2 regions of the Paenibacillus sp. J31P190 genome follow, and region 2 is predicted to be linked to the other one. Evidence: riboswitches for the same ligand, from Rfam matches in the RefSeq annotation. Region 2 holds a riboswitch; the other holds the start of a gene.
What was found. A riboswitch is a leader RNA that binds a small molecule or an ion and turns the genes downstream of it on or off. The one in region 2 is predicted to bind cyclic di-AMP.

Region 1 (5,322 bases), on a different contig from region 2:
TTGCCGTTTAGCCTTCTCGAAATCTTTATCCAAGGTCCGCCCTACTGCTGTTGCTGTCATCGATATCGCAAATAATTGCTGGCTCACCGCATCATGAAGCTCACGCGCCAATCGCTGTCTTTCTTCAATTACGGCAGACAGCTTTGCTTTCTCCGCAAGCTCCGCGTTATCATTGGATAAGCGCTGTAGGGAAGTAACCTGCTCTTCCCACCTTTTCATAATACGGCCTAACTGATCCCCTAGGCGTCCGATTTCATCTTCACCGTGTTGGAAGCCGCCGCGGGCAAAGGTCCCTTTTTCGAGTAAAATCATCGTTTCCATCATCGGTTCAAGCCTCCGAGTAATTCGGTTGCTATTCCAGAAGCCATACACAGCGCCAATGCCGCCTATTACCAAAATCGCCATGAATGTAAATTTAACGCCCTCTTGCCAACTCGTAAATGGCACTATCAGATTGCGTGAATTCAAAAAATAAATGATCGCGCCAAACACAACGAAACTAAAGATGATCGATTCACTCATGCTGCGCCATATCATATTCGTTAATCGCCGTTTATAGCCGTCCAATTGGTGATGAACCTCCTCATGATCTTTACGCGTGCCTAAGCGTACATTCTCACAATACTTTGATCTTGATATCTCCTACGATGTAAGAAAGCACAAGTTTCACGCGGTGATCGCAAAGTTCATAGTTAGGGGACTGCCAAATCAGCTTGTTCATAACCCCTGACTCACGCTCATTCGCAACTTGAATCTGCCCAAATGAGATGGAAGCCGTCACAGCGACACCAATATCCTCCGGCACTTTTATATCTACATCCCCTACAACGCCTTGCAGGATGACCGTGGTTTCCTTTTGCTCCAAAATCGCAAGTGAAAGATCAATGTAGGTTTCTCCAATAATGTACCAAGTTGAACTGTTCCTTAAAATCCAAGGCTCACGGCCTAAACGGACGCTATCCACCAATTTCTGCTTTTGCATGTACGTATCGTCTTTGTGTACTTGCTTAGATCGTATGAAAAACAATCCTAGCGAAATTAAAACAATAGAGAACACGATAGTAATGTGATCACCGAATAAAATCACTGCCCCTATGCCGATCAGTACATAACCTTTGCGCTCTTTGCGTGAACGGACCCGATGAATGCCTAGCAAGATGAGGATAATGGCAAGAATGGGGAAAAAGCCTATCGTATGATCTAGAAGCAAAAAAAGACCGGCTCCAATCAGCACTAGTGCTGTATTGCGGTTACGGTTGCTTTTAGTTTCTTCTCCCATCGCTGCACCTCCTCTGGCTGACTTTTAATTAGTTCATATAGATTCCTAGCATACCATAAGAATGGACGACCTCCAAGATGCAAATCCTTGCGCAGCAAGGCTTCCGTATGAATCATGGAGGTCAAGGGCTCCTCAGCGCCTACTTATCAGGCGCTGGAGGGATAACACGCGGCTATTTCTTGCCGCGCGGATCAGTATCATCGCTGGAGCGATGCTGCTGCCACTCCTGCTGGAACTTGCCGCGCAGCGTGCGCAGTTCCTGCTGGAGGTTGCCGCCGGCTTCCTTCAGCGTCTCTTGCGACAGGCGGCTAGCAATGCGCAGCCCCTGGAGCGCTTCCCGGCCGAGCTCGCGGCCGGTCACTTCCAGCTCGCGCCAAGTATCGCGAGCCTCTTTCTCGTGCAGCCCGCTGCTCGGCGGCTGCACCCCCTCGGCTGCGTGCCCTGCACGCAGCCCGCGCAGTTCATCCGCGAGCGCCAGGCACACGTCCTGGCTGCTCGCGTACTGCGCGCGGTAGTGCTTGCAAGCGGCTTCCTCGCGCTGCTTCTCTTGCAGCGCGAGCCGCGCGAGCTCTTCATCGCCGGCACGCATTGCCAGCTCGGCCTGCTCGCCGCGCAGCTGAGCCATCTCCTCTGCGTTCACACTGTGGCTTCGCAGCTCAATAGTTCGCTGCAGCGCCTCCTGATAGCGCTGTTCCAGCTTCTCGATCATGCTGCTCCCCCGATCATAGTGATCAAGCTTACCGGCCGTTTCATGCCATGCTGCTTCTGCCATCTTTCCAATGCGATCCAATATACTCATGTTGTCACACCTCCATTTCTGTTGATTTAAAATTCATTCCGTTTCTTCAATAAATGAATACCATACACCACTAAACATGCTGCGAACGCAATCGCGATGAAGCCCGATAGTTTAATAGTCAGTATCAAGCCGCCCAAGCCGGCGAAAAACCATCCAATTTTCTTCCCATTCTTAATCCCTACATAGCCTAATCCAAGCATAGCTGCCGGGAATAAAAAGCCCATTAAATGAACATGACCACCCAAATGATGCAGACAAATAAGTAAACCTGCCGTGATTAAAACTAGTGCCAACCCTTTTGATCGATCCATACTCATTCTGCTTACCGCCCTTCACGTGTTCTTCATGCTTCTATCGTACCTGAAACAGCTATACGTCAAAACGGACTCGCGACTGTTTTTGTACCTAGACCTAAGTCCAGTACGCTCTAAGACCTCCATCCATATTTTGGTCATTGTCCCGCCGAACCTCGAATGCTAAACTATTTGAAGCCGAGTCCGGTGCACAGACAAAGTGCCGGTACGGGGGACGATTTACATGGGGTGAATATTTGCTCTTCAAAGGAGCAGACTAGGGAGAACCTTCTTCCCGAACCCGTCAACTAACCTCGAAGGCTCATTGAAGGAGGATTACCAATTGCATACAATTACTAAAGGGTTAACTAGCCTTGCTGTGTCTTTAACAGTGTTGGCAGGAGGCTTTCTTTCCCCATTTACGGCGCATGCCGCTGAGATGGATGTGAAAGTGCAAGTCAATGATGACTTGGTTCAATTTCCGGATGCTCAACCATTTCTAGATGACAATCATTCTACCCAAGTACCGATTCGTTTCGTAACGGAGAAGCTTGGTTATGACGTGAAGTGGCAAAGAGAAGGCGATGAGATCAAGGTCACGCTAAATAACGACAAGCATTCGATTACCTTAGTTTCTGGACAAAAGGAAGCTGAGATCGATAGCAACCGTGTCGAGATGGACACACATGCAGAATTCCAAAATGGACGCGTATACGTGCCTCTTCGTTTTCTAAGCAAAGCATCCGATATTCCCGTTCAGTGGGACGCTAGCAGCAAATTAGCTATTCTAAGTAAAGATGGCAATAAGCATGCGCCGGATTATGAATTGTTTCAATCTACTGCCTATTCAGCAGATCCATCTGAGAATGGCGGCTACGGAGCTTTTGATTATTTGGGGAATCCATTAGGTATTGGAACCGTTGCAGTTGATCCGTCGGTGATTCCTCTTGGAAGTAAGCTCTATATAGAAGGTTATAATTTCAATGGCCTACCTGCAGGCGGCATGTATGCTTATGCAACAGACACAGGCGGTGCAATCAAAGGCAAACGTGTTGATATCTTTATCCCAGGATCCAAGAAATCCTTGCAGAAGTTTGGTATCCAAACCATTAAAGTTTACAAACTATCCAATTAAAATGGCTAAATAAGAAAAAGCTTGATTTCTGAGATTTACTTCTCAAGAAATCAGCTTTTTTTATTTAGCGTGGAACAACCAGATAAAATCAGAAAGGCTGCTCTCCCATCCTATAGTGATGAGAAGAACAGCCTGCAGTTACTTAAACTTGATTCTTGGGGATACCATTTAAACTTGGGACGTAATCAGGTGCCTCATTGCTCGATAGCGTTTGAGCTTCTTCCATGAAATTAGCGTTATTTTGCTGATTGTTTTTCTTATCTGCTTTGTTATCTTCGCGGTCATACTTGGGATCGGCGTCATTTTTGGGCATAGCGTTCACCTCCATTGTCTCATAGTTAGTATGAGAAGGTGGCTTGCATTCTATCCTAGTTATCTGGATCCGGTGTTGCTCCTTGTTTAACTAAACTACCCTCGAGGGTTTTTGTTTTTCTTGCCGCTATATGCTCCATTAAGAATGCAACATACGTTTCGTCCCGAACTAGCCAAGCAGCATAATCCCTTTTAACATAACGCTCTGCCTCTTCAAAAGTAGAAAAATATTGGTTGGATTCGACCCCATCCACATCGACTTCCCACCTGCCTCCAGAAGGGAAAATAAAAACTTGTTGTTCGATTCTATTCTCATAAAGTGATCCATAAACAGAATTTTTCGTGTTAAATGTATTTTTGTTCGCATCAGAGCGAATGGGCTCCATCGGAAATGGCTTCGCTACATACCATTGATAGGCTTCTTCTGTCATAGAGCAACCGGAAGCTTTCGCATGGCCCCCTCCTCCATAAAGACCCGCTATTTCCGAGACGTCGATGTGATCGTGAATCGTTCGAAAGCTTATCTTTTTACCGCCCATATTCATGATTGCGATGTAATCCAGATGAGGATTTTCTTTGCCTAGATCGTTTCCAAGTTCAGAATGATAGGATTCCGCATGAACGATACCTACATGATGATCATCTATACGGGAGTGAATGATTTCTCTCTTTTTTCTACGCACATAGCGTTCGATTTTTTCTTCTTCCATATCCAAAATTTTTTCTTCAAAGGGATCGAATGCAAAGTTCTCGCTTTCCTGAATGCGAGCCACCATTTTCTCCTCAAATTCTTCGATAGAAATTAAATAAAAGAGATCGTTTAATCGCTTAGCCTTGATGTATTCATTTTGTTCCCATTCCCATGTATCATACTGACGGACCAATTCGACGAATTCATCTAATCCCCTCATAGGCTTCAACAATCCGTTCTGGATCAGATACTCATAAAATAGAGAAGTTGCAGAAGCGAGTTTCCCATTTTCATACGCGACCTGAATCATTCCCCACGAATATTTGTTTAAATGAAGCGAGGTTTTATGATGATCAATCAGTTTAACTTTTCCACCCGATTTCACAAACTCGTTAAGTCCTTGTTCATTCGTTTCATCCACGGATAAGTCGGTGATAAACAAATAGTTCTTTTTTCTTGATTTTTCTAAAAAGCGTTTTACTTGTAGATTCAACCCTCCAACAGAGTTATATCGAATTTCTACCTTTTCACCAAATGCTAATCGAGCTATTATACCGCAACCTACGCCATCCAGATCATTATGAGTATACAAATGATACAAGGACACACCATCCTGTTAATGTTTCCCATTAAGGTACCCTTGATCATGTCACTTTATTCGGTGTTCCCCTTCAATATTTTGATCGAATGCTCTACCATTTTTTTTATTCGTTCTCGCTGATTTGCTTTTATTTTTGGATTGTTTCCACTCAACGCTTCTCGAATTGGAATAACTTCGGTTTTTTGGCGACCGTTATTAAGGTTTCGATGTAC
Region 2 (5,322 bases):
CCATCGAAATTAAGGATGCAGTCAAACATTGAGGTGTCTAAAGTATGAAGGAGCTTCTGTTGTCATTAGGAGCAGGTTTAATTATTGGCGTTCTATTCAAGGTGCTAAAGCTGCCTTTGCCCGCACCGCCTGTACTTTCAGGTATTTTAGGAATAGTAGGTATTTATGCAGGCGGCAAGATAATGGAATTGTTTCTAAAATAGGAAGCAGGACGAATTAGAAAAAGGAGGAGTTTTGTCGTTAAACGTTGAATAAAGAGCTGCCAAAATCGATTAACTCCGCTAACAAGCGGACGTGTTACTCTCATCCCTTTTTGGGGATGGGAGTTTTTTAGTTCTCCAAGCTAACAATAACACCGAATACTTTCAGTTAATCTTAAGAAAATTTTAATGGTTGCTCCATATAATGAAACTATCGATGAAACATGATATATGGGAGGGATTCACATGGCAAAAATGAACAAAAAGTGGGTCGCTCTGTGTTCAACAGCTATTGGAGCTATTTATGCCGCCGGATATTTCGCAACGGAAACTCAGGCAACGATTCAGCAACCACTACAACAACAACAACAAGTCCAAGTTACACAAACTAAAAGCAATCAAATAAATAGACTTTATAAAGAGGGTACCTATACGGGGACAGGAAGCAATCGACGTGGATCAATTCAGGTGGCTGTCACCATTAAAAGCGATAAAATTACTGATGTTGAAATCAGCCATTTTGCCATGCATTATACAATTGATGATGTTGTAGGGCTGCCTCAAGAAGTGGTACAAAAACAAAGTGCGCAGGTACGGAATGTATCGGGCGCAACGTACAGCGCACAAGCATTTAAAGATGCCGTACAAGATGCGCTTTCTCAGGCGCGAAACTCATAATGGACAAAATCATGAAAAAAACGAAATTATTTATGGATACCGTTGTAGATATACAGGTCGTCACTCGGAAATCAAAGGATCAGACAGAAACAGCCATTGATCGGGCTTTTGAGGCATTTCGGAAAGTCGAACAAGCTTGCAGCCGTTTCAGTCTAGATAGTGAATTGATGGGGGCATGTCGAGTCATAAAAACTCCCGTTCGGATAAGTCCGTTTTTATTTGAGCCTTTGAAGTTTGGTTTGGAAGTGGCGAAATGGACGAATGGGATATTTGATCCTGCGGTGGGAAAAGCGATGGAAGAACTGGGATTCAATCAGCATTATTTAACTGGGGAAACCATTCAAAGCTCCTCAGTGGGTTCCGCTTCCTATCGGGATATCATCTTAAATGAGCAGGATCGTACATTGTATTTGCGGAAGCCGATGGTGATTGATTTAGGTGCCGTGGCTAAAGGATTCGCAATCGACTTGGCCGCAAACGAGTTGAAAGGTTTTGAAGGATTTGTCGTCAATGCTGGCGGTGACCTCTATGCTGGGGGAGTAGACGAATACGGCAGCAAGTGGAGAATTGGCATTCAGCATCCCGAGTACAAAGAACAAATCATTCAAACGGTTGAAATATCGAATGAGGCGGTCTGTACCTCTGGAAGTTACGAGCGCAAGAGCGAATTAAAAGCCGGTATGCATCATATCATCGACCCCAAAACGAAACAATCACCGGACGAATGGGTCAGCTGCAGCGTCATCGCCCCTTTCGCTATGATGGCGGACGCCTTCTCGACGGCCTTCTTCTTATTGGGGTTGGACCGCGGGAGAACGTTAATAGAACAAGTTGATCTCAAGGGAATCTTGATATCATCCGATTTACTAATATATAGAGTAGGGGGTACATAAATTGACAGTTAACCAATGGATTAAAACGCCAAAGGGATATGTCATAGTTTCCTTGGTTGCCTTTCTATTAATAGCCTCCATATGGTCACTAGATATTAGAGGCATTTATAATAGTATCATTGCCGTCGTTGCTTCTTCAGCCGTGGATACTCTTTGTTCCCGTATTGCCAAAAGGAAGCGAATGATGCCGGATGGTGCGGTAATAACCGGGTTAATCATAGCTTTAATCTTAAGCACAACTTCCTCATGGTATATTGTTGCTGCAACTTCCATTATGGCTATTTTGTCGAAACATTTATTTGTCTATAAGAAAAAACCAATCTTCAATCCAGCGGCATTCGGACTGCTGCTATCCATCCTTTTCTTTCGAACAGGACAAAGCTGGTGGGGCGCATTCGGGGATCTTCCCACATGGACAGTTGTGTTTCTTTTGATTGGCGGATACATGGTGACGAACCGAGTAAACAAATTTCATCAAGTTTTTTCATTTCTAGGAACTTATTTCATCTTATTATTGATTATGGGGATTATTGATGTCGGAGACGCCACTGACGCACTTCGATCGCCTTTTATTAATGCATCCCTTTTCTTTGCTCTTTTTATGCTTACAGATCCGCCTACTTCACCGGCAAAAAATAAGGATCAAGTCATTTTTGGCATCCTTAGCGCGATCGTGGGTGCAGTTATTTATAGCATTTTTGGAGGTTTGATGTACTTATTTATAGGATTGCTTATCGGGAACTTATATCATTTACTTGTACCGAAGCTTAGGAATACCACTGGATATATTAATTGAATGAGGGGATTATTTACATGCGAACAAACGTAATGGATGCTCTTGGAAAATTTTGAGTCATGTTCTCCATGATTTCACATGATACAATTTGTAAGATCCTGTGGATCAAATAACTCAGAAGGCCGAAGCTTCCAGCAAGCACGGGGGAACCATTATTTGGGGTGAAGCCGCTATCTGCGGCCGGGTGATTACTCTTTGATCCGAATCCGACAGCTAACCTCGCAGGCCGCAAAAAGGAGAGGTTTATTTTGAAACGTTACAAAAAGCTCGTAGTTACCGGCGCAATAGGATTGAGCATTCTCGCAGGATCGAGCGCGGCAATGGCCGCACCAGCAACTCACACAGTATCAGGTAATGATACCATGTGGTTAATATCCCAGAAGTATGGTATAAGCCTATCTTCGCTTATTAAGGCAAACCCTCAGGTTGCCAATCCGAACGTGATTTGGTCAGGTATGAGCCTCAACATCCCTGGAAGCACGAGTACAAATGCAGGTACAAAAACGACAGTTACGACTGCGCCATCCCAATCAGCATTTGCTAGCCAAGTGGTTAACTTAGTTAACCAAGAACGAGCTAAGGCAGGACTTCGTCCATTAACTAGCAACAGCTCACTTACAGCCATGGCTTTGGACAAAGCGAAGGATATGTACAACAACGGCTATTTCGATCATACCTCGCCGACCTACGGGTCTCCTTTTGATATGATGAGCACATATGGCATTCGCTATTCCTACGCAGGTGAAAACATTGCGAAAGGTCAACAAACGCCTGAAGCTGTCATGAAAGCATGGATGAACAGCACAGGTCATCGTCAAAACATTCTTAGCCCCAACTTCACCCAAATCGGTGTTGCGTTCTATAACGGCGAATGGGTACAGGAATTCATTAGTAACTAAAGCAGCGTATGTCTGCAGAATATTTCAAGAGAAACCAGCAACCTTGTGTTTGCTGGTTTTTTTGTTTTTAAATTAACGGATGTTCTGATTTCCAAGGCAGGTTCACACGTCTGGTGTTGTAATAATTGAAAGATTACGGGGTTGTTTTGTTATGAAAAGAGCAAAAGGTGAGCCGTATTGTTCCTGGTTATCTCAAGAAATTGATGTTCTAAATTGTATACATAACACTAAGGAAGTACGATCAATATCAGTTTTACTCCGCTGAAGTCGTATCCATCCTGTGATCAGCATAATATGCTGTCTAATAAACGCTGGAAAAGGATTGATGGCATGCAATCTAAGTTAGCCCGGCTGGCTAAGTGGAACCTTCATCGCTTTTACTCGAGGTATCCTGAAATTGCTAAATACCTACCACCAACAATGATTTTCAACCTTTCTACATTTTCTGTTTTTTTGAAAAAGTATAACTCGGTATATATCAAAGCTAATACGCAGCATACAGGAAAGGGCATTATTAAAGCCTGGCGCGCGGCTAAACATTACAAGTTTGTTAGAGTAAGAGGAAAAGCAAATCATGCATCAACACCCTCTGAGTTATATCAGAAAATCCTTAATTCAGGCTCTAAAACAACATATATCATTCAATTATCAAAGAATCCGTTTTTTGTTCGCTGATTATAGAAAACACAATAAACGACTGATATAGAAAAGGGCCTTTCTACTAAATCGTAGGAAGGCCTTTCTATATCAGTCATCATTTAATGACATCGGACAGTATTCTGTTGATAAAGATTATAGATACGCTGGTCACCTTTGCGACGGAATACCTTTGTACCGAAATAGAGTGGATTTGATTCCATTAAATTGGGTATTCGCCCAAATCACTAGAGACATTAGCGGAATAAAGTACAGATAGAAGTTTAAGGCGAGAGCGAGGTATAAAAGTGCAAATTCATGTGGTGCAAAGAGGAGAGAATCTATGGCTGATTTCAGGTCGTTATGGTGTGAATGCCAATCGGATTATCGCCGTCAATGAACTCCGAGAACCCAATCGTTTAGTCATCGGTCAGGCATTAGTCATCCCAGCTCCTTATCCCGAATATGTGGTTAGATTAGGAGACACGCTTGGGACGATTGCCGGGCGTTTCGGCATCACAATAGAGGCTATTGCTCGGGCAAATTTAATAAGCGATGTCACACAAATCAGGCCGGATCAATCATTAATTATTCCGGTTTTGTATCATACCGTGCGGAAGGGTGAGTCACTTTGGGAGATCGCTCATCGATACGGCGTTACTATGCAAGCCATTGCACAAGCTAATGAGATTACAAATCCTGCGCTTATTTTCCCGGGTCATAACTTGAAAATCCCAGAAAAGCAGAGGCAGATTATCGATGTCAATGGTTATACCAATGTTTTTGGAAAGGTGGCTGCCGGGCAAGTTCGGAAGGATGGGATGCATCTAACGTACTTATGCCCTTTTGGTTATCGAATGAAGGACGATGGAACCCTTGAGCCCGCTGATGATCAGCAGCTCATCGCAGCTGCCTATGAGAAACATGTCGTACCGGTCATGTCAATCACTAATTTCTCAGCAACAGAAGTCGGATCGAAGCTGGCACACACCATTTTATCCAGTCCCGAATTGCAGAATAAGCTAGTGACCAACATCTTAACGATTATGGAAAACAAGGGCTATCGTGGTTTAAATGTTGATTTTGAGAACGTATATCCTAGCGACCGTGAGTTATATAATCAATTTCTTCGACTTGCTGTCCGCAGGCTGCATGATAAAGGTTTTTTTGTATCTTCCGCCCTTGCCCCGAAAACCAGTTCAGAGCAAAAGGGTTTGCTC

Region 1: it holds a riboswitch for cyclic di-AMP, as region 2 does, so the genes downstream of both, AC58U0_RS30000 (stalk domain-containing protein) here and AC58U0_RS29225 (CAP domain-containing protein) in region 2, are expected to answer to the same signal.

What each region holds. Positions count from the first base shown of each region.
Region 1 is NZ_JCAUAS010000024.1:17,378-22,699, reverse strand. Features, by position in the region: gene AC58U0_RS30025 (sensor histidine kinase) at 1-567, opposite strand, end outside; gene liaF (cell wall-active antibiotics response protein LiaF) at 617-1,279, opposite strand; gene AC58U0_RS30015 (hypothetical protein) at 1,234-1,395, opposite strand; gene AC58U0_RS30010 (PspA/IM30 family protein) at 1,452-2,078, opposite strand; gene AC58U0_RS30005 (hypothetical protein) at 2,105-2,395, opposite strand; cyclic di-AMP (ydaO/yuaA leader) riboswitch at 2,558-2,710, shown strand; gene AC58U0_RS30000 (stalk domain-containing protein) at 2,715-3,506, shown strand; gene AC58U0_RS29995 (hypothetical protein) at 3,649-3,819, opposite strand; gene AC58U0_RS29990 (DHH family phosphoesterase) at 3,875-5,110, opposite strand; gene AC58U0_RS29985 (CapA family protein) at 5,164-5,322, opposite strand, start outside.
Region 2 is NZ_JCAUAS010000023.1:4,231-9,552, reverse strand. Features, by position in the region: gene AC58U0_RS29245 (XapX domain-containing protein) at 45-203, shown strand; gene AC58U0_RS29240 (FMN-binding protein) at 447-878, shown strand; gene AC58U0_RS29235 (FAD:protein FMN transferase) at 890-1,771, shown strand; gene AC58U0_RS29230 (RnfABCDGE type electron transport complex subunit D) at 1,773-2,567, shown strand; cyclic di-AMP (ydaO/yuaA leader) riboswitch at 2,678-2,810, shown strand; gene AC58U0_RS29225 (CAP domain-containing protein) at 2,816-3,466, shown strand; gene AC58U0_RS29220 (YheC/YheD family protein) at 3,797-4,141, shown strand; gene AC58U0_RS29215 (glycoside hydrolase family 18 protein) at 4,411-5,322, shown strand, end outside.